Regions from separate parts of the Paenibacillus suaedae genome, predicted to be linked through region 3. Evidence: riboswitches for the same ligand, from Rfam matches in the RefSeq annotation. Region 3 holds a riboswitch; each other region holds the start of a gene.
What was found. A riboswitch is a leader RNA that binds a small molecule or an ion and turns the genes downstream of it on or off. The one in region 3 is predicted to bind cyclic di-AMP.
Positions count from the first base shown of each region.

Region 1: it holds a riboswitch for cyclic di-AMP, as region 3 does, so the genes downstream of both, RQP50_RS22660 (CAP domain-containing protein) here and RQP50_RS28015 (C40 family peptidase) in region 3, are expected to answer to the same signal.
Region 2: it holds a riboswitch for cyclic di-AMP, as region 3 does, so the genes downstream of both, RQP50_RS25875 (hypothetical protein) here and RQP50_RS28015 (C40 family peptidase) in region 3, are expected to answer to the same signal.

Region 1 covers NZ_JAVYAA010000006.1:282,883-293,979, forward strand. Annotated here, with positions in the region: gene RQP50_RS22645 (FeoB small GTPase domain-containing protein) at 1-559, shown strand, start outside; gene RQP50_RS22650 (nucleoside recognition domain-containing protein) at 537-1,940, shown strand; gene RQP50_RS22655 (DUF2785 domain-containing protein) at 2,168-3,001, shown strand; gene RQP50_RS22660 (CAP domain-containing protein) at 3,122-3,979, opposite strand; cyclic di-AMP (ydaO/yuaA leader) riboswitch at 3,986-4,115, opposite strand; gene dhaK (dihydroxyacetone kinase subunit DhaK) at 4,287-6,047, opposite strand; gene RQP50_RS22670 (glycerol dehydrogenase) at 6,051-7,184, opposite strand; gene RQP50_RS22675 (PocR ligand-binding domain-containing protein) at 7,384-8,400, shown strand; gene RQP50_RS22680 (4'-phosphopantetheinyl transferase family protein) at 8,480-9,178, opposite strand; gene RQP50_RS22685 (hypothetical protein) at 9,447-10,283, opposite strand; gene RQP50_RS22690 (acyl carrier protein) at 10,327-10,575, opposite strand; gene RQP50_RS22695 (HAD-IIIC family phosphatase) at 10,559-11,097, opposite strand, start outside.
Region 2 covers NZ_JAVYAA010000008.1:214,571-225,667, reverse strand. Annotated here, with positions in the region: gene RQP50_RS25895 (histidine kinase) at 1-2,324, opposite strand, end outside; gene kdpC (potassium-transporting ATPase subunit KdpC) at 2,334-2,918, opposite strand; gene kdpB (potassium-transporting ATPase subunit KdpB) at 3,102-5,111, opposite strand; gene kdpA (potassium-transporting ATPase subunit KdpA) at 5,206-6,885, opposite strand; gene kdpF (K(+)-transporting ATPase subunit F) at 6,940-7,017, opposite strand; cyclic di-AMP (ydaO/yuaA leader) riboswitch at 7,321-7,498, opposite strand; gene RQP50_RS25875 (hypothetical protein) at 7,513-7,920, opposite strand; cyclic di-AMP (ydaO/yuaA leader) riboswitch at 7,991-8,180, opposite strand; gene RQP50_RS25870 (hypothetical protein) at 8,557-8,949, shown strand; gene RQP50_RS25865 (hypothetical protein) at 9,143-9,442, opposite strand; gene RQP50_RS25860 (hypothetical protein) at 9,435-9,740, opposite strand; gene RQP50_RS25855 (restriction endonuclease subunit S) at 9,740-10,084, opposite strand; gene RQP50_RS25850 (hypothetical protein) at 10,108-10,395, opposite strand; gene RQP50_RS25845 (glycosyltransferase family 2 protein) at 10,443-11,097, opposite strand, start outside.
Region 3 covers NZ_JAVYAA010000011.1:41,973-53,069, reverse strand. Annotated here, with positions in the region: gene RQP50_RS28025 (M1 family metallopeptidase) at 1-1,072, shown strand, start outside; gene RQP50_RS28020 (hypothetical protein) at 1,077-1,898, shown strand; cyclic di-AMP (ydaO/yuaA leader) riboswitch at 2,178-2,319, shown strand; gene RQP50_RS28015 (C40 family peptidase) at 2,323-2,802, shown strand; gene RQP50_RS28010 (serine protease) at 3,102-3,617, opposite strand; gene RQP50_RS28005 (response regulator transcription factor) at 3,798-4,403, opposite strand; gene RQP50_RS28000 (sensor histidine kinase) at 4,400-5,581, opposite strand; gene RQP50_RS27995 (ABC transporter permease) at 5,582-6,316, opposite strand; gene RQP50_RS27990 (ABC transporter ATP-binding protein) at 6,386-7,300, opposite strand; gene RQP50_RS27985 (ABC transporter substrate-binding protein) at 7,637-9,001, shown strand; gene RQP50_RS27980 (RNA polymerase sigma factor) at 9,097-9,681, shown strand; gene RQP50_RS27975 (DUF4179 domain-containing protein) at 9,662-10,807, shown strand; gene RQP50_RS27970 (YggS family pyridoxal phosphate-dependent enzyme) at 10,857-11,097, opposite strand, start outside.

The DNA.
Region 1 (11,097 bases), on a different contig from region 3:
AGGTACGTATTCGCTCTATTCCAATTCCGCCGACGAGGAAGCCGCTCGGGATTATATTATTTTTGAGAAACCCGATGTGACACTCGTCGTATTGGACGCGACATCACTGGAACGTAATTTGAACTTGGCACTGCAAGTGATGGAAATGACCAACCGCGTTGTTGTCTGTATTAACTTGATGGACGAGGCGAAGCGGCTCGGTGTTAAGATCGACATTGATGCGATTGAGAAGAAGCTTGGTGTACCCGCAGTGGCGATCTCTGCACGACACCGTACTGGGATTGATCAAATGATGGAGAAAATTAGGGGCGTAGCTTCCGGCAAGATTGTACCTGCCCCGCTGCTCGTGCAATATAGCGAGGATATAGAAGAGAAAATCGCAGCACTAGAACCGATCATTCGGGAGAAGCTTGGCACATCATTTCCAACAAGATGGATTGCACTTCGTCTGCTTGACGGTGATGAGAGCTTGATCAATTCGATGAGATCCAGATGGAACTCGCCGGTCGCAGATACCGTGAAGGGAGTTGTTTCATATGGCCACACCGCTTGCCACTAATTCAGAATCATTGGACTCCTTATTGTCCAGAGCACGCACTCTTGCAAGCGGAGAAGCAATTCGGGACGGAATTGTAACGGATATTTATCGTACGACGCGTGATATATGCAGTGCAGCCGTTGTCTATGAAGACAAGAAGAAATTAAAAAGCACATACCGGTTAGACAAGATTCTAACCTCTCCGATCTGGGGCTTTCCGATCATGCTCGCCATCTTGGGTGTTGTATTTTGGTTGACGATTGCTGGAGCGAATGTTCCGTCGGAAATGATATTTTCCTTCTTCGAAGTGATTGAAGGGTACTTAAACACGGCATTTGAAGCAATGAATGCTCCTGCTTGGTTGCATGGCATTCTTGTACTCGGCTTATATCGCGGTACATCATGGGTAATCAGTGTCATGCTGCCGCCAATGGCTATTTTCTTCCCTATTTTCGCGTTACTTGAGAATTTCGGGTATCTGCCTCGAGTTGCATTCAACATGGATCGTCTATTCAAAAAGTCAGGCGGACACGGAAAACAAGCCTTGACGATGTCAATGGGCTTCGGATGCAATGCAGCAGCGATCTTGTCTACACGGATTATCGAATCGCCACGAGAACGCATGCTAGCGATATTAACGAATAACTTCGTACCATGCAACGGCAGATGGCCGACCCTGATTCTGTTGTCATCTCTGTTCATGGCAGCAGGTGTAGCAAGCGGGATGCAGACGATCGTAACGGCAGCTATCGTGATGGGTATGGTTATGATTGGGATTGTTGTCACCTTGACCGTATCTTGGGTCATGTCCAAAACAGCACTGCGCGGTGTGCCCACACATTATACGCTTGAACTTCCACCGTACCGCAGACCGCAAGTCTGGAAGACGATTTTATTGTCGTCACGTGACAAATCCCTTAACGTATTGACTCGCGCTGTCGTTATTGCGGCACCGGCCGGCGTTCTGACTTGGATTCTTGGCAACGTATTTGTCGGTGGCGACAGCGTATTGAATCATATGGCTTCGTTCTTCGATCCATTCGCCCATGCTATTGGCTTAGATGGATTCATCGTTATGGCATTCCTGCTCGGCTTGCCTGCGAACGAGGTTGTCCTACCTATCTTGCTAATGGGCTACTTGTCCTCTGGGGCAATGGTTGATGCAGATGGAATGGAGAACATCAAGGATATCTTCCTGCAGCATGGGTGGACGTGGTTGACTGCATTGAACATGATGCTGTTCTCCTTGCTCCACTACCCTTGCGGAACGACATTATTCAACATTTATAAAGAAACGAAGAGTGCAAAATGGACAATATTATCTGCCGTTATTCCGCTTGGAATCGCTATAGCTGTCACCTTCGCCACGGCTCAGCTCGCTAGAGCCTTCGGTTGGGTATAAAGTTATCGCCCACCCCCTTAACGATTATGTTCAGGGGGTTTCTTATTCATTCCCTCCTTACTTGCTAACTATACCGTATTGCTAGAAACCATGATTTCGTTCGTTACTACCATTCGTCTACATATACATTTCTTTCCTATCATGTTAAAATGATCATCTCATTCTTTTTATGATTATTCATTAGCGAATACAAATACCTAAACATCTTTAATGGGGGGATTCATTTCATGGACAAGCAGCAGCTGCGCTCAATTATGGATCATCAATATGAGCTACCAACAGAAATCGAACAATATGAAGCCGTACAACAAGTAGTCAGCCTACTTGGCTCTACAGATCCTGAATTGAGGGATGATCTTGCATACGGGATATTATATGAATGGCTTATTACACAAAAAATCCTGACCGCTGGACAACTAACAGAGCTTCTTCATCAGACGTTATCAGACCAAATGCTTTTCAAAGGAATTGGGACTGCTGAGAACGATTCGGTCTTCCAACGTACATTCTCCGCCCTCTTACTCGCACTGCTTCTGAAGCGTGATGAACAACAGCCTTATATAAGCAAGCCTTTATATGAACACATTGCGAAGCGAGTTGTTGATTATTGCATGCAGGAGAACGATTATCGCGATTATGTAGAAGTTAAAGGATGGGCTCATGCTCCAGCTCACATCGCAGATGTCATGGCTGCTTGTGTACGCAGTCCACACATTGGCCCAGAGGAATGCAAGAAGCTTCTCAGTGCCATTGAGCACATGCTTCTTCATGCGAATCATATCTTGCGAACAGAGGAAGATGAACGCATGGCGACAGCCGTCTTGTCAATGCTTGAGCTTAATAAGTTGTCGTTCACGTCCTATTGCGCGTGGCTTATGCAGGTTGAGCTGCCCAATGAAGACAAAGTGATTTATCGCTGTAGACGCATAAATGTTAAAAATTTTGCTCGATCTGTATGGATGCGTGCAGCAATGAGAGAATTCATCGTTCCAACAACAGAATGGCACAATTGGTATAACATTGAAAAGAAACTGAATCCGGTCTTCAACAGAGACATATAAGATCAACTTCATTTCTGTTAATTTCCTCGTTATTCTCTTGTAGAGCGCCTGATTAAATACAAAAAAAAGAACCTGCATTTACCTGCAGGTTCTTGATGTGATATCTACATACTTAACTCGTTAGCCTGTGAATGATTGTACCCACACACCATTGTAGTATGCAACACCGATGGAAGTGAAGCTGGAGTTCAGGATGTTCTTACGGTGTCCATCGCTGTTCATCCACGCGTTCATTACTTCTTGCGGATTACGTTGGCCTTTGGCAATGTTCTCGCCAGCAGTATTGAAATTGACACCTTGTGCTCTCATCAGATCGAATGGGGAGCCAAGTGTTGGAGATTGATGGTCAAAGTAGTTGTTATCATTCATATCTTTCGCCTTGATCATCGCAACTTTGTTCAATTGTGCATCGGATTTCAATGGCTGCAAACCAGCATTCGCACGTTCTTGGTTCACCAAATCGATAACTTGGCTAGCGAAGTCACTGTTCGCATTGTTGTTGTCTTGTGGCGCAGTTGGTTTATTGTCACCAGGTGTTGCTGGTTTTTCAGCTTCTGGCTTGTTTACTTCTGGTTTGTTAACCTCAGGCTTTTCAACTTCAGGTTTCTCGATTTCTGGCTTCTCTACCTCAGGTTTCTCAACTTCAGGTTTGTTTGCTTCTGGCTTTTCAACTTCTGGTTTATTTACTTCCGGCTTGTCCACCTCTGGCTTTTGAACGGGAGGCGGAACGATTGGCTTATTCCCAATTTCTTTTTGAATGGCTTCCATCCATTTGGACAAGATTTGCTTCAATTCCGAGTTATCTTGGAATACTTTATCAAAGTCCATATTCATACCCAGGTTTGAACAATTCGAGTTCATCATTGGATTCGGCTGTTGCACTGGGCTAACGGGTGCTGCCATAGCAGAGTTCACCGCCATAACCGGTGCCAATGCAATCGCACTTGTAATTACAACTTTCTTAAATGTCTTCTTCATCCTGTACATCTCTCCCTTTGCAGCCTGCGAGGTTAGCTGTCGGGTTCGGGTTAAAGTGGACTCCCCTGTCGCTACACGACTTCACCCCAATGAATCGGTTCCCCCGCGCTCTGACGAGCTTCGGCTTGTTTTGTGGTACGTTTCCGATCCTAACACGGATAATACAGGAGATCATTTCAAATATATTGTAATTAATTATAATATCTTCCAAACGAAAAGAACCGGAGTATGCTAGACTGCACTCCGGTTCTACTTTTCTAGTATTCCATTTGGTCGGAAATTGTTCTATTCCTAATTCGCTCGCTTCTTACTTGATCACTTGGGACAACGCTGTGAAAATCACACCAAGCGCATAGGCACCAGCATCAGGATAGCCAAGACTCCGTTCGCCAACCGCCCCCGCTCTTCCCATACGAGCTACAATTGTCTCTGTATACTTTGCACCTTGAACAGCAGCCTCTGCCGCTTTCACAGAAGCAGTCTTCACATCATCGCCCTCAGACGCACTCTGTACCCACGCATCTGCAAATGGAGCCAACGCATCGACAAGTGTCTTATCCCCAACTACAGCTCCTCTTCCAAATGAGCGCTCGCCCGTGTCTTGAATGCCTTTAACAACTGCTTGCATCATTTGTGCAAATTCAGAAACGGTCAATTCTACGCGTTCGCCCGCGAACTTGCTGGCTGCACGGAATGCTGAACCCCAGATTGGGCCAGAAGCGCCGCCGCAATGCTCCATAATAACTAACGAGCAAGCATGGAGGAAGCTGCCCATGTTATCTGAATGATGTGCAATGATGTCATGCCATTCTCTTTTCAATTGCTTGAAGCCCTTCGCCACACTCATACCGAAGTCGCCATCACCTGCATGTGAATCCAACTCGCAGAATGGAACTTCATTTTCAATAATGATTTCGCTCATCTTGTCTGTTAGATAGATCAGGTTATTAACCGTGAACACATTATGTTCGACCTTCGAGAAGGCCTCGTCCGTCTCTACTGTAAAAGATACCTCGTGGCTCGCAGTTCCTGCTTCGGACATCTCCTCAGGATGGATTGGTTCAAATGAACCACTCACCTGCAGCGCTGGCGTATTGCAGCTTGCTTCGAGGTAATGCTTAAGCTGTTCATCCAAGCGGATAACCGACACCGACGCACCAGCCATATCGATACTTGTCATGTAGTTGCCTACGAATACTTTAACAAGAGTAATTTGTTGCGCATGAATCTCCCGAACTACAGCGTTCGCCAGCAAGTACAATTCTTGCAGCGGGGAACCGCCAAATCCGTTAATCAGCACGGCTAACTCCTGCTTAGAGCCTGCTGTAATCTTCATGTCACGGAACAAATCCGCAACCATTTTCTTCGCCAGTTCGTTAGCAGAAGCGATCTTCTCTCGGCGAATGCCAGGCTCCCCATGAATTCCTACGCCGTACTCGATCTCATCGTCATTCAACTGGAACGTTGGTGTTCCTTTTGCTGGAACTGTGCATGAGGTAAGCGCGAATCCAATACTTCTTGTGTTGTCGATCGCGTGCTGAGCAATCGCCTTCACTTCTGCAAGCTCCAAGCCCTCTTCAGCGGCCGCACCTGCAATTTTATGAACGAGCACTGTCCCTGCAACACCTCTGCGGCCAACCGTGTATAGACTGTCCTCTACAGCTATATCGTCGTCCACTTTGACATAATCGACCTGAATTCCGTCTTCTTTGGCTAGATGCGACGCATTTTTGAAGTTCATAATGTCGCCACTGTAGTTCTTAATAATGAGCAGCGTTCCCTTCTTGCTTGCAGAGGCCTTTAACGCTTGATAAATTTGAATTTGTGATGGGGATGCAAATACATCACCGCATACGGCTACATCGAGCATGCCTTGTCCAACAAATCCAGCGTGAGCTGGTTCATGACCGCTTCCTCCGCCACTGATCAACGTAACCTTGTTCTCATTCACGATTTTTTTCTTGACAATCTTGTATTTGCTGATGAACTCCAGTTCCGGATGTGCAAGCACCATACCGTTACACATTTCCCGAACCAATGTTTCCGGTTGATTCAATATTTTTTTCATTCCTTACACGTCCTTCTGGCCTTTAAATTGTTGACCCATCATATCAGCCACTCGAATCGCCGATACGACCATCTCTTCTGTGACTGGGAACGGCATGGAGTGGATAGATTCTTCAGGGATGCACGCCTTCTGTGCAACTGCCTGTAATTCCTCGTTCGTAACACTTGTTACACCGAGATCAGCTAAGCATACCGGAAGACCAATGCTTACGCAGAATTCCAATACCTCGTTCATTTCTGCTGCGCTTGCATTCTCAAGGACAAGCTGCACCAATGTTGTAAAGGCTACCTTCTCGCCATGCATATAAAAGTGAGTGCCTTCAAGTGAAGTTAATCCATTGTGGATGGCATGAGCTGCCGCCAATCCGCCGCTCTCGAACCCTAATCCAGACAACAGAATATTCGTTTCTACAATGTTCTCCAGTGCAGACGTTACCAAGTTCGCATCGCAAGCCATCTTCGCCTTCGCACCGTCTTCAAGCAATGTTTCGTAGCACAACTTCGCAAGTGCGAGTGCTGCTTTCGTACCTTTGGCAGGTGCTACTCCTCCCATTGCACCACAAGGCAGTCCTGCATTTACATTCGAATAAGAGCTTGCTGTTGCACGTGCTTCGAAGTAAGTGGAGAGCGCATCTCCCATGCCTGCTACGAGGAAGCGCGTTGGCGCATTCGCAATGACAGTCGTATCAATCATGACCACACTAGGACTTTGCTTGAAATAAGCATAATCGTCAAATTCCCCTTCAGGCGTGTACATGACCGCGGAATGGCTAGTTGGCGCATCAGTTGCTGCAATAGTTGGAACGATAATGAGCGCTTCCCCTTCTGCCACACATTTGGCTGTATCAATCGCTTTGCCACCGCCAAGTCCAATTGTACATGAGCAATTATGCTCAATAGCAAGCTGTTGTAATCGTTTTACTTCTTGACGAGAGCATTCTCCAGTGAAACCGCTCTCAACTAACGTAACTTTGTATTTATTCATTGTATGTTCAAGCTTATGCTTTACACGCTGCACATCATCTGGATGAGCGATCAGAAGAGCAGAATCTCCGAATGTTCGAATGAAATAACCCAAGTTATACAGTTCATCTTCACCTTGTACATATTTGGCTGGGCTGATAAACGCTTTTCTCATGATTAAATGCCTCCTCTGTGCTATTTATATGTTTATTATAGAACCGTCAATGAACCAGATCATTGAACTATTATTGCGAAATAAAGCGCTATCTTATCGGATTTTCTTATCATTTGTACGCCGAATGGTATTATCTTGTCATTCAACCAGAAAAATATGCTATAATTTAGCTATGCAAACAAAAGGAGAATGAGTCATCGTGAGTTCCCGTTTTAGCTTAGAGAGCATCATCGATATGGAAAAATGGCAGCAGCTGCAAGACTCGCTATCCTTAGTGACGAAGATGGCCGTGATTACGACTGACTATAAGGGCATCCCAGTAACAGCGCATAGTCATTGCCAAAGCTTCTGCCAGGCCATACGGCAAGATGAATCGTTGTCGCAATACTGCCAGAAGTGCGATGCACGCGGCGGTCTAGAGGCTGTTCGGCTGAATAAGCCGTATATCTATTTGTGCCACTTTAACATTGTCGATATTGCCATTCCGATTATCGTGAATAATCAATATATGGGGGCAGTAATGGCCGGACAAGTCAAGCTGCGTGACAATCCGATGGAGCTCGAACAAATTGTAAACCGACCCGCTAATGCGGATGCGAATCGAAAGTTCAAGAATCTCGAACCAGAATACAGCTCCTTGCCGGAACTGTCCTATGATGAGGTTGTCACCATTTCTGAAATGCTCTATCATCTATGCAATTACATTGTAGAGGAAGCCATTTCCAAAAATACAACCATTGAAATGTATCGGCAGGCGCTTCATAGTGAGAAGACTGCATCCGAGTTTTTAGCAGACCATAGCTATCGCAGCATTCAGACATTCAAGGCAGAACTGGATAACACGCTGATCGACAATCAAATTAGCAAGATGAAAAATCAGCAAATGCATGCCTCCAACTCGATGCTTCAGCCTGCATTCGATTATATTTATACACACAAGAGCGAGAACGTAAAGCTGACGGATATGGCGGCACTCTGCCATGTCAGTCCCAGCTACTTCAGTCGTATTTTTACGAAAGAAACAGGAGAAAACTTCTCGGTGTTCATACCGCATCTCAAAATCGAGTGGGCCAAACAAATCTTGGAGACTACCGATCTGTCTATTTCGGAAATTAGCAATGAGCTTGGCTTCAGTGAACCGAGCTACTTCATTAAGTCATTTAAGAAATTTGAACAACTTACACCTGCTCGCTATCGCCAAATCTATAAACGATAAACCATAACAAAAAGCCGTCACTCCACGTTCTCCTTCGAACTTGGGGACGGCTTTTCAACTCTTCCTATCTTCCAATTATTCATCGAATCCACTGCTGCAAATCATTCATCGTTACATATGAGATAGATGGCGATCGTTCATGCTGCTCATGTCCTTCTGTACAGGCTGCCGCTTTATAACCATGTTCCAGCTCGAACGTATGGAAGCGTACCGATTCCTTATCCGGCTTCAATTCGAATGTCCCTGCCCCATTGTCAACGATGGAGAAGGAATCCAGCGGAATAGATAAGCCCTTTCCGGCTGCCTTGATATAGCTTTCTTTCAATGTCCAAAGTGTATAGAAGTAGTCTAACTTCTCCGCGTCGGCTTTTTGCATTAGAGCATCCGTTTCTTCCATCGAGAAAAAACGGCGCGCAATCGACAAGTCAATCGGCTTTATTTGCTCCACATCAATGCCAAGCACTCCTTGCCCCCATATCATCATCACCCAGCAGCCTGAATGAGAAATGTTGAAGGAAAAGTCGCTGTCTCCTGCGACACGTGGCTTGCCGTACTCATTGTGTTCAAAATGTATGTCTGCATTTGTATATCCGTAATCCTTACATAACACTGCTCTAACCAAAGATTCTCCAAACAGAGAGCGGTACGCATCTTCAACAAACTTAAATTTTCTAATTCGATCTCTTCGCTGCGGTGCAACCTTGCTCATAAAATCATCATACTCCGCAGGCGAAATGTGTTCCGGTAAGTGAAATGCTGCGATTTTCGTTATGTTCATCACCTTTTGACCGATATATTGAATGACATTTAGAAGCCCATCTTCAATAACCAGCTAGCCAGATGCTCTTCCCGCGCTTTTATGTCATCCTTGTCTCTATTATATTTGCCCAGTTGGTATTCGCCAACAAGATTACCGTCGAGCATGAGTCGAGCATGAATAGCACATGCTCAAAGCAAAAGATGCTCATAAGTCAACATGCTGTAAATACCTTCATGTTGGAAGACGAATGAGCATCCTTGATTATCTGGAAACGATGAATAGACCGTTATGCTTGAATGAATTGTGGAGACATTTGCAATTCATAGTTGTTCTTTTCTTTCTGCTTGTTATAGATGAAGTGCATAATGATCGCAGCGATTAAGAAGAAGCTGACTTGCAAAATCTGTACTTGCGCGTTGAAGTAATAGAACTGAAGTCGGCTTCCCGTTGCTGTCAGCCAGAACGTGAAGAGATAGAACAGCAGAGTGCCTCTTGTTGCATTGAACACGTAGCTTTGGAACCATATGAAGAACATGAGCTGAATAACGTAGAGAAAATAGGAGGTGCTAGTTTCATAGGAAGAGATCACGTAGCCTGGCAGCACCCAAAGTCCGAATATGAGTCCAGTGAGCAGCGAACTGGTAACATTGTTTTTGAATTTGCCCTGAAGAAAAGGAAGCAAAAAGCCAATCCAGCCAAAGATTCCACCGATAAGCCCTGTCTCCTCAATCAGATTCCACAGTCCAATTAGGAACATGTCAGAAATGCTGTATGTCATTTGCGGAAGAGGAATGCCGAAGAGCTTTGAGCCATAGTGCATTGTCGCTACGAACAAAATGACGACTACTAACAATACAGGGAACCAGAACAAGTCTTGTTTTCTAGGAATCAGTTTGGAGAACACGCCCTTCACTGCCTTTGAACCGCCCATTGCATAATACGCAATTAATCCAGCGAACGATGGTGAGTAAAGCGCAATGATAGTCAGCGGATGCATAAGCGTGAGAGGTCCTGTAATCGGAACCAGAATGTCCCCAAACAGCATATAGGCAAGCCCAATCCCCCAACAAGCGCCAAACGAGATGGCCAAATACAAATACAGATATTTGTTATGATTGCTCATCTTTTCAACCTCCCTATCGTATTGGTTTGGTGCTGGATCTTACTTACACATTCACTTTCTTATGGATCAAAGCCAGTAGGTTATTGACCGTGCTGAAGTTTTTCAAATCCATATCCTCATTTTCGACTTCGATTCCGAACCTCTGCTCGACAAAATTTACAAGCTTCATCGCGAACAGCGAGTTGACGAAACCCAATTTGAAGAAATTGTCGTCATCCGAGAATTCAATGTTATCTTCGCTAATGGACAAATTTTGATGAATGAAGTTTCTGATTTCATTTTGATAGTTCATAGTATCCTCCTTCAACATTTGGCAATTGGACTTCAATATAAGGTGGGAAGTCTTGAATATTGTCTAAATCATGTTCCAACACATAGTTGCCCTGCCCATCCGATGATTTCTCACGAAATCCTGCAAAGCGATAACTGACATACATCATCCTGTTGCGTCCTGTTTCGCGAAAATCGGCCAGCAGCGGGGTGTTCTGTTTGCGAGCCTCTTGTAATATGTAACTAAGCAGCACCGTTCCTACGCCTCGCGACACGACCCGACATGACATGAGCAGCATCTCTAGCTTCCAATGAGTTTCTTGGGTATGGATTAAGGCTAGCCCAATCTTACCGTAATCTCCATACTTGTCTTCTAATTGGCAGACTAACAGCCGATGGTGCGGAGATTGCCGCAACTCGTCCAATTCTTCATAGCTGAACGTTCTTCCCGTAGCATTCAATTGATTCGTTCGAACCGTCAGTTCCTCAGCTCGCTGCAAATCCTCTTCCTGTGCGGGATAGATCGTAAACTTCATAGACAGCG
Region 2 (11,097 bases), on a different contig from region 3:
ATATGCCTCGCATGACGCACCAACGCCTTCATAGCTCCTAACCTGCCCAAGCGGCGTACACGACTCGGCATCCCTACGATGATTTGGCTTGCCCGCAGTTGATCTGCTACATACACAGCCGTACTGGCCCATCTTCTGCGTGCAACTGCCTCATATTCTTGGTACGTACCGCCAAGCCGTTCGGTCAATGCCTGCACAGCGGCCATCTCCTTCTCTATATCTGCCGTCTTTCCTCTTCTTCTCCATGGAGCAATAGGCAGATGTACCACATGCATAGGCGCCTTCAAGCGATGGGCAATGCGGAAGCCATGGCGCACCAATCTCTCGGGCCGCACGTCAGAGTCGATACATACGAATATCACTTCCTGCCTCCGCCACGGTCCACGGAACAGTGCTCTTCGTTCCCATGACTCCAATCGCTCATCCACATCGTCAGCAACCTCGCGCAGTGCAAGCTCCCGCAGGCCAATCAGATTCGGCGTACGGAAGAAATTCGATAAGGCTTGATCTACCTTATCCGCCTTGTAGATCAACCCAGCACGCATTCGTTCCTGGATCGTCTGCGGCGTTACATCAATCAATTGAATCTCCCGCGCCTGCCGAAGCACGACATCCGGAACCGTCTCACGCACGCGTACTCCTGTTACATGCTCAACTGCATCATTCAAGCTTTCAATATGCTGGACATTGACCGTCGTCACGACGGATATCCCCGCCTCCAGCAAACATAGGACATCTTCATATCGCTTGGCTCGAATACTTCCCGGCACATTCGTATGCGCTAGCTCATCGACAAGCACAACCTCTGCATGAATGCGGAGCAGCTCCTCCGTATCCATCTCCTCCAGCATCTTGCCATTATACGCAATGCGCTTGCGAGGAATAACCGGAAGCCCTCCTACTTGACCGGCTGTCTCCGCTCTCCCGTGCGTTTCCAGCAAGCCAATGACGACGTCAACGCCCTGCTCCCGCAAGCGGTTGCCTTCTTGAAGCATATGATAGGTTTTCCCTACCCCGGGTGCCGCACCAATAATCACCTTCAGCTTCCCTCGCTTCAGTCCGGCTGCCTTCTCTTGAACCCGCTGTTCCGTCACCCGCTTAAATGGCGTCTCAGCCTCAGCTGCGCCGGATAGGCGGGCAGGCAGTATCCGCTCCCCCTCTGCAATCGAGTGATCGGCAATGAGGAACAAGTCCGTCATCTCGATACGTTTCAGCAGAGCTCCAATCAGCGAACCTTTCAACAGCTCCTGCCACCGCGTCTGACGAGAATGGCCGAGTACGAAGCGGGTTATCCCATGCATCTTCGCATATTCAGCCAATGCAGATGCCATATCGCGGCGCGTTCGGGAAGGAATCTCCTCCCATACCGCTTCCGTCTTCATCGCCATCTTCTTCAGCGAGCGGCGGAATGCAGCCTGCTCCGTCGTCAATTCCATATCTGGCTGAACAAAGGTCACAATATACAGTTCACCGTTAAGCCGCTTCGCAATTTGCTGCCCTCTTCGAATATGAATCGATCCATTCCAGCCGTATTGTGCAAGAACAAGAATCCGTTCGGAAGCTCCCGAAGGGCCTGTAAGGCCCATCTCATTCCGATGCTGCTCAAGTGAGCCGTTGACATGCTCCGCCATCGTGCGGAGCGCGAGCTCGCGCAATATACTTATACGGCTTCGCTCTTCCGCTCGATGCTTCCGCGAATGCTTAGCTCGACTGAACTGCCCCTGCATTCTACGCTCCATTAAAGACTCTGCAGACACATCAAGGAGGCGGACTTCGTCTGCCTCCTTCAATGCCTCACTTGGTATCGTCCATTCGCTGACGACGCCGGTCATTTTCTTTGCCGCAGCTTGAACACTTTCCTCTTCATAAGCATTCATCGTCGCAATTACGTTCATGCCCCGTTTCAACAATTCTCTTACATCTTCCAGCCTCGTTGAACGTAAGGCTTCCGGTCGATTACGATGAGCAAGTCCGTCAATAAGCACCACATCCGGCATCCGAACTGTAATGGCCTCCACATCGATGTCGTAACGATCCTGTCCATCCCTCTGCCATGCGATCATCGGAATGGCTTGAATGGGGGAAGAATCAATGCCAACGTGCAGCCCAGCCTCATTCCATATTTCCTGCGTCGGCAGCACTGTGCCGTACACCACATCCAGCCCTTGCTTGGTACAATTCACCCCTTCCAGCAGCAGCTGTGTCGTCTTGCCCGCCCCACTGGCAACAGCCATAAGAATCCGCAGCCTTCCCCGCTTCATCTGCTCAAGCATTCGCAATATCATTTCCGGCGATTGCCTACGGTACTCATCCCCTTCATTCACAGCCGACACCTAACCTTTCATTTCGTGCTGTACTTCCAGGTTCAGTAACAATACATTGATGCGCTGTTGACCGAATACTCCCAAGTCTCTTCCTTCTGTATATTTCGTAATCAACTGTTCAAGTCGTTCCTTCGAGATTCCGCTAGCCTTCGCTACACGAGGCAGCTGTACACGTGCCGCCTCCGGTGTAATGTGCGGATCCAGTCCCGAGGCAGAGTTGGTCAGTAAATCCTGTGGAATCCGCTTCACATCCGCATCTGGATTCTCCTTGCCCCATTCCTCAACTGACTTCTCAACTCTCTCTTTAAGCGCTGGATTCGAAGGAGCGTAGTTCGGCGAACCAGAGCCAGCAGCATCGTTCCCGATGCTAGATATTCGCCCATGGAAATATTGCGGTTCTATAAATGTCTGTCCGATCAACTTCGAGCCCAGCAACTGCCCCTTCTCATTGTATACCATGCTGCCGTTCGCTTGATTCGGCATTACCGCCTGTGCAAGCCCCGTCATCGCAAATGGATAAGCAAGGCCGCACAGCAGCAGCAAGCCGATTGTCGTCCGCACCATCGCTCCACCAATATTCATACGCTCTGTCATGTTCGTTCATCCTCTCTTCTTCCTTGCTTGAACCCGATATGATTATTTCAACAATCTTCTCTATCTACATACCAACCATTAGCGTTATTTCAGTTATTGCCGCTAATTACAATTTGGGACAGCTACTCAGCTATTTCAGTTAAGGTTGTTATTCGGCTATTTGCAGTTACAATTGTTGCAAGGTTACACTAAAATGCCCACAATTAGATCGATCAGCTTAATGCCGACGAACGGAGCTACTAATCCGCCCAAGCCGTATACGAACAGGTTGCGCTGCAGCAGCTTAACCGAAGACATCGGCTTATACGCCACGCCTTTGACCGCCAGCGGAATTAATAACGGAATGATGATGGCATTAAAAATAAGCGCCGACAAAATGGCCGATACGGGCGAATGCAAGCCCATAATATTCAGAGCTGACATCTGCGGAATGGCAATCATGAACATTGCTGGAATGATAGCAAAGTATTTCGCCACATCGTTCGCAATACTGAATGTCGTCAATGCGCCACGCGTCATGAGAAGCTGCTTGCCGATCGATACCACCTCAATGACCTTCGTCGGATCAGAATCGAGATCGACCATATTTGCCGCTTCCTTCGCTGCTGCCGTGCCGCTGTTCATCGCGATGCCGACATCCGCCTGTGCCAGTGCCGGAGCATCATTCGTACCGTCTCCAGTCATTGCTACCAGCTTCCCTGCCGCCTGCTCCTTGCGAATCAGAGCCAGCTTATCTTCTGGCTTGCTCTCTGCGATGAAGTCATCTACCCCCGCTTCCCGAGCAATGGTTGCTGCCGTCAGTGGATTATCCCCTGTACACATGACGGTGCGAATGCCCATGCGGCGAAGCTGTTCGAACCGTTCCCGCATGCCTGGCTTCACCGTATCCTTCAAGTAGATCAGCCCATAAATATCGCGTCCGACGGCCACAGCCAGCGGCGTTCCGCCAGCAGAAGCAATCGCATCTGAATTGGCATCCAAATCCTGCGGAACGGTACCTCCTTGGGCGATAACCCAGCGTTTCACCGCATCAACAGCCCCTTTGCGCACGCTGCGCCCATCCTTCAGGTCAACACCGCTCATGCGTGTTTCCGCTTTGAACGGGATGAATTCCCCTTGTATAGCAAGTTCTGCTTCATACTTAATTCCTGCCCTGGATACCCAATCCACGACAGAGCGACCTTCAGGTGTCTCATCATGATGAGAGGCAACAGCTGCCCACTGAGACAATGTGTTTACATTCGTTCCTTGCACCGGAATGAGTTCATGAGCCAAGCGATTCCCGAACGTAATGGTTCCCGTCTTATCTAGAATAATTGTATGAATATCCCCGCAGGCTTCAACCGCCTTACCTGACGTTGCAATGACATTGAACCGAGTTACGCGGTCCATACCTGCAATACCGATCGCGGACAGCAACCCCCCAATCGTAGTAGGAATCAAGCAGACCAGCAGGGCAATTAGCACCGCCGCATTCAATTCGACCTGCAAATAATGACTGAATACAGGCAAGGTCACAACGACAACCAAGAAGATAAGCGTCAAGCTGACAAGTACAGTATGAAGAGCAAGCTCATTCGGAGTCTTCTTGCGCTGCGCGCCTTCAACTAATGAAATCATTCGATCTAAGAACGATTCTCCCGGATCGCTTGTAATCCGAATACGAATCTCATCACTAATTACCTTCGTTCCAGCAGTTACCGAGCAGAAATCCCCGCCTGCTTCTTTCAATACTGGCGCAGACTCCCCAGTAATCGCTGATTCATCCACAGAGGCCAATCCGGAGATGACCTCGCCATCGCCAGGAATCGTCTCCCCTTCACGAACGACTACGACATCACCCTTACGGAGCTCGGATGAGGATACGCGAACCGTTCCACCTTCGGTTATCTTGTTCGCCCACAAATCCCGCTTCGCCTGCTTCAACGAATCCGCCTGTGCCTTGCCGCGACCTTCAGCGAGAGCCTCAGCAAAGTTCGCGAACCAAACCGTAATGAATAAGATGAAGCTGACCGCGCCGTTGAACCAACGTGGCATTGGCGAACCAAAGGCATCCGGCACGAACGTAAGCAGCAGTGTAATAACGAAGCCAACCTCGCAAATAAACATCATCGGGTTTTTAACCATCTGGCGCGGATCGAACTTCCGCAGCGCATCGATCGATGCTGCCCGCATTAAGCTGCCTTGGAACATGCTCCGTTCCTTGTCTTGATGTGTATGCGTACGCGCCGGTTCAAATGGCGCAGGTGTTTTCATCTGTTTTTCCGTCTTCATTTTCCGTTCCCCCTTATTTCCACAACGTCAGATGTTCTGCGACCGGACCGAGCACGACTACCGGGAAGAACGTCAGAGCACCCACAATAAGTACTGTGCCGACAAATACGATACCGAACAGCGCCGTATTCGTCTGGAACGTACCACTTGTGTTCGGAATTGGCTGCTTCTTCGCCATCGATCCTGCTACGGCAAGGAGCGTAACGAGCGATACGTAGCGCCCTAAGAACATGACAATACCTGTGGAAATGTTCCAAAACGGCGTTGCATCTCCCAACCCTTCAAACCCGGATCCATTGTTCGCCGCAGATGATGTAAACTCATATAATGCTTGCGACAATCCGTGGAATCCTGGATTGGACAGGGTGTCCGCCTGTGTAGCAACTGCAATTGCAGTCGGTACTAGAATCAATATCGGATGCACCAGCAAGGTAACCGCCAGCAGTTTCATCTCCTTACTTTCCAGCTTGCGGCCCAAAAATTCAGGTGTCCGTCCGACCATGAGACCGGATAGGAATACGGCGATCATGACGTACAGCAGCACGTTCATAAATCCAGCACCGACGCCGCCGAATACGGTATTCAGCATCATATTCGCCATCGGGATCAAGCCACCGAGTGGTGTCAGCGTGTCATGCATATTATTGACTCCGCCCGTCTCCGATGCAGTCGTAACGACCGAATACAGTGACGATTGCACAACGCCAATGCGCACTTCCTTCCCTTCCATGCTGCCTGTTCCACTTAATCCTGCTGTGTTCAGCACAGGATTGCCCATATGTTCGGCCGTAAGCGATGATCCGAGCATAATGAGGAACAAGATTGCCATGGAGACGAACAGCACTCGCCCTTCCTTCTTGTTGCCGACCATGCGGCTGTAGGCAAACGGCAGCCCCGTGCACAGCATCAACATGAGTAAAATATGAATTAAATTCGTCACACCGTTCGGATTCTCGTATGGATGTGCGGAGTTCGCTCCATAATGGCCACCGCCATTGTTGCCAAGCTCCTTAATCGACATCATCGAGCCTACGGGCCCAAGCGGAATGTGCTGCTCTGCTCCTTCAACAGTTACTGCACTTTCCATTGGACTTAAGGATTGCGGAACCCCATTCCAGATGAACAGTACACTGGCAACGATCGCAATTGGCAGGAAAATGCGCGTAATCGAACGCACAAGGTCTGCCAAGAAGTTGCCGAGCGGTTTGCCAGTCAACCCTCGTATAATGGCCATTACTGCCGCTAGCGCAGTAGCAGGTGACGTAAACATCAAGAAAATAATGCCCGTCATTTGTGACAGCGGAGACAGTCCACTTTCACCGCTATAGTGCTGCAAGTTCGTATTCGCCATGAAGCTGATCGCCGTATTGAATGCTACTCCCGGTTCCATGCCAGGAATGCCATTCGGATTGAGCGGCAATACCCCTTGAAGGCGGAATATTGCATACGTCACCACAATCATCAGCACGTTCGTGGCAACTGCCGTAAAGGCGTATGCCTTCCAGCTTTGCGATTGATCCTTAATGCCGAAACACTTAAATAAAATACGATCTATCGGACCAAATACAAGATCCAGCGGTCTTGGAGCTCCGCTATTATCAAACACCCCTGCCATATATATTCCGATCGGACGCGCTATCGCCAAGGCAAGCAATAAGGTAATTCCAATGGCGATCCATTCGATTGCACTCATTGTTCCGTTCCACCCTTCTCTAATGTACAAATATCAATAATCACTCTGCCCAAACTAAAATCGTTCCGGCTTGACTAAGGCATATAGCAAATAAATGAACAGTGCCGTAATTAAGGTGAATAACACGATCATCATGAGCGATCACCCCGTTCCTCCACTTCCGTCTTGCACCAATGGAGAATACCCAATACGCTTAGTCCAAGCAGTGCGAGAAGAATCATCATGACTGCATCAAACATAGTCCCTTCCTCCTCCTGAATAAGGTTCTCATCTCTCCAGGCAATGCTGCCGCGATCCCGCTCCTACCAAGACTTCCTGCTCAGTAGGAACGCGCAGGCAACACAAAAAGCCACACGGAAAGAGGGACCCTTTCCGTGTGGCCTATTTCGCGCATCGTCAAAAAAACGTGCGCGTAATGTTCCACGACGAAATAAAGGCTGCCTCCTTGGACGCTTACGAGGTTAGCTGACGGATTCGGGCGCGAAGAGTCGCCCTACCGGCCAGGAACGGATTCCTGTGCCGGATTCACCCCTTGCGCGAACTGCAGATGTACAGCTGGCGCACTAACGTTGGTTCCCCCGTTCCCATGAATGGGATTCAGCGGTGAGCATTGCCTATATGGATTAATTAGATGATATCTGATAGTAAAAATGAAACTTGATCCGATTGCGTATAAATGACGTAATTCGCGCCAAGCAATCGGTAGATCGACTGCGGATGATGACGTTTCGTCACGATTGTGATCGGATCCGTCGTCCATTGCCGGCATATTTGAAGCAGCCGGCAGGAAAGCGCAAAGCTCTGTTCAAACACATAGATTCGGCCAATCGGGACATGAGGGACGGCCCACGCCTTCGGCTCCGTCGTATTGATCCGGCATATGGAATGAACGCCAATACCTTCTAATCGCTTTGCCAATCGCCCATTATGGGCAATTCCCGCCACCGAATATCCTGCTCCTTTCAACTGACGTATGAATTCAATCCCCGTCTCACAGCCTGCGAACACTGTAATGACCCGGTCCGCATCGTACATATCCAGTTCCTCCTGTTCATCTGTCCGAAGCCCTACTTGCAAGAAAGAGGTGCGTCGCCATATGATCAGGCGCGCCTCTCCCGTACGCTTACGAGGTTAGCTGACGGATTCGGGCGCGAAGAGTCGCCCTACCAGCCAGGACAGTAATCCTGTGCCGGATTCACCCCATGCGAACGGTGGCTGCTGACTGTCCACTCAGCTCCATTCACTTGATTGGTTCCCCCGCTTCCGCTTCCTGCGGAATTCAGCGATTGAGACGCAACGGATAACGTTGTTGTTGCTGAACTGAATCTTACGCCTTTCCCCCTCCTGCTGTAAATGAAATGAAAACCATAATTTCTCCATTTCCGGGCAATTGTGATCAACTAATCCCATCTTATCTCTCATTACAGCATCATTACCTCGCAATTTCTCAACTTTGCTTATGCGGCGATGATTTCATGAGAAAAACAAAGAAATTTAAATAAATACCTGTATGTAAACGCTTTGTTTGACCATTTGTTTGGATTTCCTGGATTGGATTCTATTTACAATCTCTATTCCAAAAGGTAGGATACGCACAACAACTGAGACGCTGCTTGCAATCGATTTCGATCTGCACGGCAGATATTGCATCTCATCGAGAGGAGGCACGATATGCAAGACCTAGAACTTGCACAATTACTAAGTCACAAGCTATCTGAACACTGGGGAAAATGGAGCGAGCAGCATGGAGACAGAATCGTTCAACCAGAAGAGATGGACGTTCATCTTGCTTCCGACCTTGTTTATATTCGACTTCAACCGCGTGAACAGCTACTCGACAGTGCGGAACACAACTATAGCGGCAGCACTCGTCTACGAGCTCACAAGGCGATCTCCCAATGGGAAGTGCAGCAGCGTGGAATCATGTGGGATACGATCATTCCTCGTGCATGGGGAGCAAGCGTTATGCGCATGTGGCTCGATCTACCTCTGGTAGGCGGAACCACGCTTGACGTCATACAACTGGAGCCACATTCAAGCAGGAAGCTATGTCTCTCCCCTTGAAACCAATTTATAGAGAGCTGTAAACGAAAATCAAGTTTCTGACGATGCGCAGGCATACAACTGCGCATCGTTCTACCCCGTTTACCCAAACGTGATACTTGTTCAAGTTCCTTCTTGCCCGAATCCTATCACTCGATAGCTATTAAAAAACAGCCCTCCTCTTGCCCATGCAAGCGTCAGACTGTTCACTTCGTTATGCTTGATTGGCATAGGACAGTTGATGTGCATCTTCATATCCTTTCGCATACCCCACCCGATATCCATCTTGATATGCAGGATGCTGAATGCGATGATGAGTCGAATGTGTTGAGGCAAATTGCTTCGTTGTACGCCGACGATCGGGCTGCTTCACAACCTGAAGACGGCTTTGCGATTTCCGTTGCGGAACCTGCTTGCCCGCTTTCCTTACGCTTCCCGTTGATGCAGTGCCGCTAACCAACTTCTGCTGTCCTATTTGCCGCCGGGATCTCCGTGCTCGCTTCAGCTTATTCACTTGCAACTTCTCCCTCCTCCACTCTCATCTCCTCGAATTGACAATCCGGATGCAGCCATGGAGGCGCAGCTGTGCCTGTCTTGCGAATACGGGTCTGAAAACCTGTGACCATGCCGCATAGTGCAAGCTGATACATGGACAACAGACGAATATTGTCCTTGAGCAATTTCGTTGCAGCTTCTGAATGTGCTGTGAGGTCAGCCATTTGATTCAACATACGTGCCAATGCGGATTGGCTCTGCACAATAGCCTTGATCATTTCAATCTGCACCTGCTGCTCCTCGTGCGCTGCAGCCATTACATTTTGTCTCCTATTCCGAACTCTCCATTCAACATGCCCCCTCCGAGGCTATCCCCGTAACCCTCGGATTCCTCACGCCGGAGCAGTACCTTCATATTGTGGGACAGACTGACTTGCAGCTTCGTCAAACTCTCGATTACTTCAACCACTTGCGCATGCACGTCAAGAGGTTCGACAATCTGTTCCCGATGATTCGTGAACGAATGCTCTGTCATATGATTCAACGTCCAGTTGCGCATCTTCTCGGCCTCTACTGCTTTAGCTTCTAGGATCTTCGCTACATTGCCCTGCATCTTGGCCATAGCCTCCAGAATGCCGTGATAGGACTGTTCTCTATTCATGCAGATCCCCCCTTGCATGCGCATTATTCCTCTGCATCATCCGAAATCTCCTTCAACACATGCTGCAGCTGTTCCGCCATCGCTTCCTCTAGCTCCGCGATTCCGTTCAGATAAGCTACGATACTTTTCGTTAATGCCTGGGAGTATTCCTTATAATCGTTCTCCCCCCCGAATTGAGGGTCAACATCCGGCAGTGCATGCACGATTTGCGCCATGCGAACCGCTACATGCCGCTCTGCGTCAAGCACGCGCGCCATATGCCGCTGCGTATATGACATTTGACCAATCATGTCCGTGATGAAATGTTGCAATATTCTCCCCTCCCAAGCACAAGGCCTAGCTTCCATTCTTCAATTCCTCAAATGTGATAGGAATGAATGACCGGGTGCGCCATAATTGGCAACTGTTCCGTTAGGTCGCTTCTCTCTTGTTCCGTACGGATTGCTACCTTATCAGCGAATCCCCAGCGGTTCAGCGCATGATCACTAACAAGCTCTCTGCATGCTTCACCCTCACGACGATAATACTTTCCTAGTTCCGTTTTAAATACAGCACCGTCAGGAATCTTTCCCTCTGTTGCATGCTGTTTACTCCATTTCTGCGCAACCGCAGCAGCCTCAATTGGTACTCCTGTTGGCCAGCCTCGCAATTCAAGCTGACTTACCCTTACAATCGGGATACGCAACTCCCCTTGAACAGGACGTTTTGCCCCATTTTCAATCCAATAATTTGCATCGTTTAGTCCAGTAACTGCCACCTGAGACGGATAAAATGCCTGACATTGCCGGCCCGCAAGCATCCCATGCTGCGTACGAATACGCTGAAGCCAATCATAAGCATTGCCCCACTTCTCTTGAAAGAAAGCCGCATGCTTATCCTGACTAGATTGAGTGTGACCATCCTGCTCCTGCAGGCTTGCTTGGAACGAGCGATGGATAAATACGTCCCTCGATACGATAAGCTTGAGCCCTAGCAGCCGCATGCGCAAATGATAATCTTCATCTGCAAATCCG
Region 3 (11,097 bases):
CTATTTTGAAGAGCCGTTCTCTTCTAGCCAAGTACCAGGGGTTCGTATCAAGTTATATTTAGACCCGAAGCATAAAGATTTGAAGGAGCGTTATTTCTACGCTGCGAAGACGGCTCTGTCCAAGTTCAGCGAATGGTACGGCAAATACCCGTACTCTACCTTGTCCATTATCGTGCCTCCTAAATTGGGCAACGGAGCTGGAGGAATGGAATACCCGACCTTGATTACAGCATTCGGTGCAGAAGATGAGAGTCCAGGTTACGATTTAGAACGTACCGTCGTTCATGAGATTGGACATCAATACTTTTATGGACTTCTCGCCTCAAACGAATTCGAGGAAGCATGGCTCGATGAAGGGTTCACTTCCTATGCAGAAGACAAGCTGATGGAGCAAGAATTCGGAGTACTTCCAAATAACGCAATACAAGCCAGCTACATCACAGATCCGGCTCCACTGAAGCTGAATGCATGGCGCTACAAAAATCAAAATCATTACGCAGAAAATGTGTACATGCGTGCCAAGCTGGTGCTGCTTGCAATCGAGAAGCAGGTCGGGGAAAAAATGATGAGCCGCATTATGAGAACTTATACGCAGAAGTACCGTTTTAAGTACCCAACTACATCAGACTTTCAGCGAGTCGTTGAGCAGGTAACTAACCGCAAGTGGAATGATTTCTTCCAACAATATGTGTACAACGGCATGATGGCAGACTTCGCCGTGGAGAACATTGATTCACGTACGATTGAATCGAATGGGTCTACCCAATATGAAGCGACTGTCCATATCCGCAAGCTCGGTGCCAATTATCCATCCATTCCGATCGTATTCGGGTTCTCGGATGGCACGACGACTCGCAAGGGATGGAATGGAGAGGGAGACCGCATTCAATATACCGTCACCCATAAAGCGCCGCTCAGCTGGGTCATGGTTGATCCTCTATATTCGATTGTCGTTGAGAACAAGCACATCAATAATTATATGCGTGCTCATGTCGATGAACCTGTCCGTACACGAGTTAATTTATCCGTCATCAAGGTAATCGAAGCTGTTACGAACATTTTGGGGTGGTGATAGTGTGAAGGCTTATGTGCGTTCAGGCTGGAATTGGTGCAAAGAGCACATCTATATATGGGTCATTCTATTCTTGTACCAACTGTTATGGGGGTTCTTCCTCTATCGCTTCGTCGATGGAGTGGTAACACCTATCCTGCGCCGTTACCCAGATCCAGCACCTACCGAGATGAGCAGGCAGCTCTTTCTGACCGAAAGCCAGTTCTATCTAATGAAGACGAATGACTATTTCCCTTACTTATGGGCTATCCTCGGATTCGTTGCCGTCCACATGCTGCTTACCCCCTTCATTCACGCGGGTGTATTCCATGCTATGTCACGGCCCAAGCAGCAGGGGCTTGCCTTCTTCCAAGGGATCAAGCTCGCTTGGAAGCCAATGCTTGTCCTCTATCTACTCGAGACACTGCTCATTATCGCACCAGCTATATGGTTCGTTCCTTATGCGGCGCATGCCCTGTCCACATCGGCTTCTCTATCTTCCTTACTCGTGGCAGTGGCACCGTTCGTAATCGCTTGGTTCATTGGCGGCTGGCTTGTTCATCAATTGTTCTTATTCCTTAACTTCGGCGCTGCCTCAGAAACACCATTAATTCGATCTGTGACAGCCGGAACTCGTCGCTTGCTTCCCATTCTAGGATTGTCACTTCTCTTTATTGGTATCACCATTGGCGTAGGCATATTGTCCACAACCGCGGCGGCCGTGTTCACCGGAATTACCGCACTCATTATTCAACAGGCATTGCCTGCCATTATGACTATACTTAAAATGTGGGGATTGTCTGCACGCCACGCTGTCTGGCAGGAAGCAGAGCAACAGATGAAATAATGAGGGTTCTGATTGAACGCAATTTAGTTACAGAGTTACAAAGTTACAAAGGGTTACGATGATATTGAAGCAGCGTAACCTAACAAAATGAATTAAAAAACTTGTCTATCAGCGAAAAAAACGCTGATATGACAAGTTTTTTTCGTGTCAAGGACAAAAAATATTTGTCAAAGGAATTTCCGTCTGTTACAATAAATCTAGATTTATTACAACTTTGTCATGAAAGCGGCACTAACTCTTGCAAAATTGTTACTATCGCACGCAGCAATACATAATCCTAAAACCAGAATGCCGAGTTTCCGGGCGGACCGGAAAGCGGGGGAACCAGTTTTTACGGGTGAATTGATCTTGTAACACAGGGATCATAGGGGTCCTTCAACCGAACCCTCCAGCTAACCTCGCAGGCACGGAAGGAGCTTTCCCTTTGAAGAAGAAGCTAGTTACAGCGGTGCTCGGACTGAGCGTTCTGTTTACTTCGTTCAGTGCAGGCAGCACATTCGCAGCATCCAAAATGGACAACACGATTGAAGGTTTGCTTGGCATTTCGTACAAGTATGGTGGTACAACAACGAAAGGCTTTGACTGCTCCGGATTTACGAAGTACGTGTTCAACAAGTTCGAAATTGATCTTCCTCGCACATCTTCGTCGCAATTTGACTCTGGTGAGAAAGTTAGCAAAGACGAGCTTCGTCCAGGAGACCTGGTCTTCTTTGACACAAGCGGCGGCAACGGTGTATCGCATGTCGGCATTTACGTAGGCAACAACAAATTCGCACACGCTTCGACAAGCAAAGGTACACGCATCGACAGCCTTAGCATGGACTACTATGAGCAGCGCTATGTTGGTGCTCGTCGCGTAATGAGCGAAAATGACTTTTCTTCTATCGCTACAGACAATCAATAGGTTGGAAGTTTCCTGCACTCTTATAATGATATGAACGACTACATAACCCGATGAGAAGCGCCCCGCGCCTTTTCGTCGGGTTGTTTCATGCTATCCCCTTTATCCCCGCTCAACTTCAGCTTCTTTATCCTATGCATCTCTGCATGTCAACGATTCATACTTTTATCTATCTTTACGAAATATTTCTTTTTCAGTTTCAACCATTTTCATCGCCATTAAACAACACAAGGACATGCGCTTGTGCGCATGTCCCGATATCTTGTCTGGATATTCACTATTTTCGCATAGACGCTTCTAATTTACTTGACTGACCCATTCGATTCTTGAAATTTCGCCTTAATCTCTTCTGGTGTGAGCCCATCCACCTCTGCTCGATGCTTTTCTTCCTCGTGCTGAAGCTGAGTCTGACGATCCTCGACATGCTTCCCATTATTGTGATGTTTCTCGTGGAACAGTCGTCCTTTTATGCCTAATTTCTCGCGTAATTCCTGGTGAATTTGCTTATTGCTTTTGCCTTCTGTCGAAATTCCGTGTTTCTTAGCGAGCAATTGAATCTTCTTCTCGCGCAGCTGCTTCATCTCTGCACGAATCTCCTTCATTTGTGCCTGTACTTGTTCTAATTGCTTATCCGTCTCCGTGCTCTGCTGATTCGGCTGTACTACAGCTTGAGATGAAGTGACCACTCGTACAGCAGCTTGCTCTCTGCTCTTATCTGTTGCAGCATCTAGCGCAGTTCTGCTTTGCGCTGCTGCAGGTGAAGCCATCAAGAGAAGCATTAGGCACGTCCACGCTGCTACGGTTGAATTGCGTTTCATAGGTTCCACCTCCTTATGTAAGGGATGGCTATAGTATGTTCGTAATTCCTGAAATGAAACTGAAAATAAGCTAAATATTCACTTAGAGAGAATGAAGCACTTATCCATTTATATTCTGGATGCTAATTGAGCCGACAATTCTCTATCAAGTATCTTCTGCATATATTCCAGCAGCAGTTCTTAATCCAGCCAGCCCTTCTCCCTGGCAGTTCGAATCGCCTCAATGCGCGTACCCGCTCCTACTTTGCTAATCGCATCCGACATATAGTTGCGCACCGTCCCATAGGATAAGAACAATTTGGCGCTAATATCCTGCATGGACAGTCCGTTCTCAGCAAGCAACAGCACTTCCTTCTCCCTCGGGGATAACGGACAAGGGTCTTCCCACGCAGCCAACGTTAATTCGGGACTCATCACCCGCTTGCCTGCATATACCTGGCGAATGGCATCCGACAATTCGTCGCTTGGGCTGTCCTTGAGTAAATAACCGCCTACACTGGATGCCATTGCACGCTGGAGATAGCCTGAGCGAGCAAAGGTCGTCAGCATAATAATCCGACAGTCCAGCCCCTTCTTCTTGACTGCATCCGCGACATCCAGCCCCGTCATAAGCGGCATCTCAATATCCAATACCGCGATATCCGGCTGAAGTTCCTCTATAAGCGACAGCGCTACACTGCCATTCTCGGCCTGTCCAATCACTTCGATATCATCCTCAAGCGACAACAAGGTGGCGAGTGCACTTCGCAGCATCTGTTGGTCCTCTCCTAATATCACTCGAATCATGATGAACCTCTCCCCTTCCCATCGCGGATTACACGCGGAATGACTAACGATAATGCCGTTCCCTTGTGGGCACCAGACTCTATAGCAAGCGTCCCGTCCACAAGCTGAAGCCGCTGTTTCAGTCCGGCCATGCCTGTCCCACTTGATTGCTTAAGCTGGTGCTCATCAATTCCGATGCCATCATCTGCAATCTCCAATCGAACCCTTGCCTCTTCCACCTCAACCCGAACCGAGCAATGCTTCGCCCGGCTGTGCCTGACGACATTCGTTAAGGTCTCCCGGAAGCACATGGCGAGAATCGTCTCCTGCAATGCTGATAACGGCAATCGGTTCACAATGCTTGGGCCTGCTGCTGAAGGGCTAATTCCCTCGCTGCGTTCCTGAAATTCCAGCTCAATTCCTGCGGCAGCGCATAGCTGCCTTCCATGCTCATATTCCTCTGCAAGCTTGACGATCTTCATTTCAGTTACGAGTTGACGCATCTGCTTCAGCGCAGCACGCGAGGTTTCCCGAATTTCCCTCGCTTCAGCAATTGCCCGTTCCGGATTACGTGTAATCAGCTTTTCTGTCACTTCACTCTTAAGCGTGATCAAAGACAATGTATGTCCAAGCGTATCATGCAATTCACGTGCAATGCGCTGGCGCTCTTCCTGCTGGGCCATCCGCTCAAGCTGTGAGGTCGCTGCCTGCAATCGTTCCGCCATCTGCTTGTACTGCCCAGCAGCACGCATGATGAATGGCATGACGAGCACACCGAATAATGGAGGGAGAAGCAGCGTATGAAGGGATGACCATGCGGTTACTGTATCCAAGCGTTGAGACAATCCAATTACGATACCTACCGCCATGACGGCAGCTGTTCCTAAAATAATGGAGGTCTTCTGCCTGCTTATCATCTGCGCGATCATGAACACCATATAAGCATACATAGGGTGATAGAATAGGATAAATACGAGAATAATTGCAGCCTGAACAGCCAACCACAGCATTGCCTGCTTCTCGTGCTGGTACTGCAGCCAAAATGCGATCACTAGAAACAGAAGCAGCGTGAACCCCACCAATACCTTGGTCGGAGTCTCACGCAGCAGGAAAAAAATAGGCACGCATAAGTTGACGAGGGAGATGTAAGGCTCCGCTCCCTCTTTTTCGGGAAATAATCTCTTCTTGACTACGTTCACTTACATCGCTTCCCGTCTGTTAAAGATATAACTCGATATTACCATGAAGATCATGCCACAGCCCAGAAGAATTACCCAATCCAGCAGGGCAGGACTCCCCCCAGCGAGCATACTCCATGCACCATGTGCATAGCGGTAGGATGGCAGCCATTCTCCAATGACTTGCATCCAGCTTGGCAATGTCTTCAGCGGCATCCACAAGCCTCCCATGATGGCAAAGCCCATGAGCAAAATGTTCGCGACCGCAATGGAGGCATCCGCGCTCTTCATCGTTCCTAAAATAGAGCCGATCGCCAGGAATGGAATGCTTCCAAGCCACAGCCACAATCCGCATGTCACCCATTGTACAGCAGTCAACTCAATGTGATAGGCAAAGTAGGCAGCAGGGAAAATGATAAGAATGACGAGCAAATGAACCAACATATGCGATACGATCTTAGCGCCAATCCATACCGACGGAGATAGTGGTGTCAGGCGAAGCAGACGTGTCCATCCGTCACGACGCTCGTAGGCAAGGCGAATACCGAACTGGCTCATTGCCGTTCCGATCAAGCTGAATGCTGTCATAGACATAAGTGAGAAGGCGCCATAGGTGGTCGATTCAATAGACTTAGATGCGCCATTTAAACTAGCGAATAAGAAATAGAAAGCGAGTGGCATGACGAGTGAGAACAGCAAGAAGAATGGACTGCGCATAATTCGTAAACTTTCTGCTTTGATTTGTGCTTGTAACATCGATCAGTTCCCCCTAATATGTGATGATTAAGGCACTCTCTGCCTCTATCTTTTATTTTCAGTCCTCAACTATACGCTTGCTTGAGTACGTGCAGCCTCATGAGATTTTGTTATTGATCGGAACGCATCCTCGAGCTTAGCGGATTGGATATCAATATCGCTGACTCCCCATCCGGATTGCAGGAGCACGGACAACACTTCGTCTGTATTGCGAACGTGAAGACGAACCCGACCCGAAGCACGTTCGACCTTCACAACACCCGGAAGCTGCATCAACGCTTCGTCCTGCTGTTCGACTTGGAGACGGAAGGACACTGTCCGCAATGCCGTCTGTGCCTTGAGCTCCAGTGAGGTTCCGCTGGCCGCCACTGTACCTGCCGCAATGATCGCGATATGATCCGCCACTGCATCTGCTTCCTCCAAGTCATGCGTCGTAAGCACAACCGTCCGTCCATCGTTCGACAGCGCACGAACCGTATCCCAGAAGCGACCACGCGCCTCCACATCCATGCCAACCGTCGGCTCATCAAGCAGGACAAGCTCTGGATTGCCAGCTAAGCTCTGCGCGAAGGCCAATCTCCGACGCTGCCCACCGGATAACGATGTTGCGCGCCGCTTCGCTTCTCCGTGCAGACCTGATAAGTCAAGCAGTCTGGACAGTGGAAGTGGGTTGCGATAGTAGCTGCGGAACAGATTCAATACCTCTGCAACATTCAAGCCATCAGGAGCTTGCACATCCTGCATGAGCGCCCCTACTCTGTGGCGCAGTTCCCGTGTTCCTGCGGGCTGACCAAGCACCTTAATCTCGCCTGATGTCGGCTTTTGCAACCCGAGGATCATGGAAATTGTCGTTGTCTTACCCGCACCGTTCGGGCCGAGCAGCGCGCTGATCTGTCCGCGCTCGAAGCGAAGATCGATATGATTCACGGCGTGGAAGTTGCCGAATTGCTTGACTAGGTTCGTACATTCGATTGCGTATGTCATCTATAATCATCCTTTGTCATTAAATTAGGAATCGTATGTGATTCTGTGATGCGGTCATTGTGTTATGTACAGCTTTCGGCTAATTAGTTCAATCTTTCGAGATAAGCTGAACGATGCTGCGCTGCTCAATCTCGGTTGTCCGTTGCCGTACTGCTTATGTTTGTATTGTACGGCAGGCACGCTTGAGCCAGTTAGTGTACGATGTCACCAACTACATATGACAAATGTCAGAAATGAAATTAGCAGCATTCGGATTATTTCCACCCCATAATTTTTGCTACCCCCGTCACAAAACAGCAAGTCTGTCCGTTGTATAGGCAGAAAAGGAGAGATAGCATGAAAAAGAAGTGGCGGCTTGGAATTGCACTGATCATGATCATGTCTTTGCTAGGTGGTTGCTACGGGGAACAAGAACAAAATGAGAGATTAGAAAGTGGAAAAATCAAGGTCATGTACTATGATGAACAGTCGTTCTACAACGATTACGGGAATCTCTTCAAGATGAAGTACCCAAAAATCGAATTCGATGTTATCAACATGAATAACGCCCTCGCAGATCGCGAACAAAATGGCACTTGGGACTACAATACAGAATTAAAGAAATTAATTGAGGTACATAAACCTGATGTGCTGCTACTAAACGAGAATTTGTTCGAAGATTATGCGCGGCAGGGACGGCTGTACGACGTCGAAGGTATGATTGCGAAAGACAAGTTCGATATCGACTCAATTTCTCCCGGACTTATCGACATGATTAGAGATAAAGGAGACGGCAAGTTATATGGATTAGCTCCGCATTTTTACACGGATGTCCTATATTTCAACCGAGATTTGTTCAAACAGTATCAGATCGATGTGCCGACGAACAAGATGACCTGGAAGCAATTGTTTGATTTGTCGAGAAGATTCGCCAGCACGGGCACTGGTGAAAAGACTGTAGTTGGTTTATATCAGGACTACGATGTGGAGTACATGTTACAGCAGATCGCGTCTTCCTTTGGATTACGGTTGCTCGATGCAAAGACAGACAGGATGCTTATCAACTCAGACGGTTGGAAAGAAGCAATTAAACTCGTAACAGATGCCGTACGCGATAAATATATCTATCTGCAGGCTTCAAATCAAAATAGCGGGGAGATTGTCGAAGCTTTTTATAGAGGTCAGGCAGCAATGACACTCAATGGGCCTTGGCTCGCAAAAGAATTGAAAGCGCGCGCTATCTTCGACAAAGCATCGAAATCGTTCGAATGGGATATCGTCACCATGCCCGTTGCCCCTTCCTCCCCGGATGAATCGGCAAATGTACATGTCTCGGAAATTTATGCGGTAGCCGCAGACTCACCAAATAAGCAGTCGGCATGGGAAGTTCTTAAGTTCATAAATAGTGCAGACATGGCTGCGGCCTCATCGCGGACGGCAAACGGAAAATTGCCTGCACGCCCTGGCTTGCTCCAAAATATTGAAGGCAAAAGCACGGAACCTTTCTATTTGCTTACGCCCAAAACAACACCTTCTTTCGAAGAATCTCTAGGCAGTACAGCCGTATCAAAAGAGTTCAATCAATTATTCCAACCTGTCTTGTCAATGGAACTGCAAGCAATTATCGATGACAAGCAGACCGTCGAGGAAGCGATAGCCGTGTTGGAAGTGAAGGGACAAGAAGCACTGCAAAAAGCAAAAAGCAAAAAAGCCGAAAAATAATGTACTAAAAAAGTGCTCTTATCACCCGAAAGTGAAGTTATACAATAAAAAGGTGTTATTAAGCCGGGCTGTATGAAAGGAGGATCCATACGGCTATGCCATCCAGCTCAGAATATCAAACTGTTGGGACTTTAGAACATGCCATTGCTCAAGTCAAGTGCGGAGATAAAGAAGCGTACACCTTTATCATCCATCGATTTCAGAAACAAATTTATTTATATTGCTACTATTTGTTGGGAAGCAAGGAAGAAGCCGAAGACGCTGTTCAGGACATATTTATTAAAGGCTTTCAACGTATACACCTTTTCGAGCCTCAGGTATCTTTTTCAGCCTGGATATATAAGATCGCCTACAATCATTGCTTGGATATTTTGAACCGTAGAAGCAGGCTCCGAAAAATACTGTTCCTGCTGAAACGAGATCAAATCAGTGATCAAGAACTTCCGTATGAAGATCTGATTTATCAATTGCTGGACAAGCTTTCTGCAGAAGAGCGGCATATTTTGTTGTTAAGGGCCGTGGAAGAATATAGCTTCGATGAAATTAGCGAGATTATGGATTTAAAGCCATCGACAATTCGCAAAAAATATGAACGTTTGCGGAAAAAGCTGCTTCGCTATCAAGCCAATCCATTCACAGAGGAAGGAGGTCTTCATAAGCATGTCATCAAGCCATCGTAACGGTGTAGATAGTGAACAATTAGAGGCATGGATTCGCCAGACGCCGACAAATCCTGATTTTACGGGGCAAATTATGAGCCGATTGGACACTGGGTCTCTATTTGTTGATGCCTCACGTACAACACGTCGTAGTACAGCAGTTCGTTCCATTGTCACATCGATTGCTGCAGCAGCCGCAGCATTCGTCTTATTAATAGGGGGCTCCTTTCTGTCTCCCACGGTAGCCGAGTCAATGAGACATGTGCCGGGCGTGAGCAGTCTTTTTCGTTTTGCGGGAGATTTAGGTCTGCAGGCGGCCGACGAAAAAGGACTTGTCACCTCATCTGAGCAGAGCCTAACCCATCATGGTCTGACACTTTCGATTCCGGTAGCAGCCTATGACGGAGTACGAGTGGCAGTTGGTATTGAACGATCGAGCCTATCAGGGTTGCAGGAGAGCAGTAGCCGCAATACCTTGATGGAATCTTTGAGTGATATTCAACTCCTTATTGATGGAAAAAGTATTGCCGACTATGCATACAACCAGCACTCGGTTGGCATCATTACTGTCCCAGGGGAAAATGAAAATTCGGCAATCCTTATGTTCTCTGATATGCGAAATCAAGAAGGAATATCCTTGCCCGACAAGTCCGATTTAACGGTAAAGCTTACCGTGTCAGACATACAGGAGCCCTATCAAATGACGATTCCCGTTTCCATGCAAACAAATGATTCAGTCGTCATGAAGCCAAACATTTCGAAATCTAGCAGTCCATTCACCATCAAGTACAATAAAGTAGAATTGACGCCGATTACGACGAGTCTTGCTGCAAGGCTGGAAATATCGAAAGACGATCCGCTTACGGCCAACGATCTGCCGTTTGGATTCGAAATCTACGATGATAAGGGGCGCACAGTCAAATTGCTAAACGGTTCAGGACTACATGAGGATAACGGGAAAACGATCCTGTTCAATTTGCTTTATCAGCCGTACGACCCTATTCCTACGTCTATTACGATCAAACCTTATATAAGTCTTATCAACGAGCATGATAAATCCCAATTCAAGCTTGGAGCAGACGGCCAACCACTCATCAAATATATCCCCGAGCTCGAAGTTACATTACCCGTTGAAACTTCAAAATAGAAAAGGAGAGAGCCCCACTGCTCTCTCCTTCCATCCTTATTTCATCCATTTATTCGGATTTCGAGTTTTCATTCCAATAATGACTATCTGGATAAATACGTTTGCCGAAAATTGCAGAGCCCACCCGCACCAGCGTTGAACCTTCCTCGATTGCCGTCTCGAAGTCTCCGGACATTCCCATCGACATGACTTCCATTCTAACGTTCGGCAATGCAAGCTCTTGCGCTTCCTGACGGATTTTTTGCAGCAGCTTGAAGCATTTGCGCACCTTATCTTGATCGTCGGTGAAC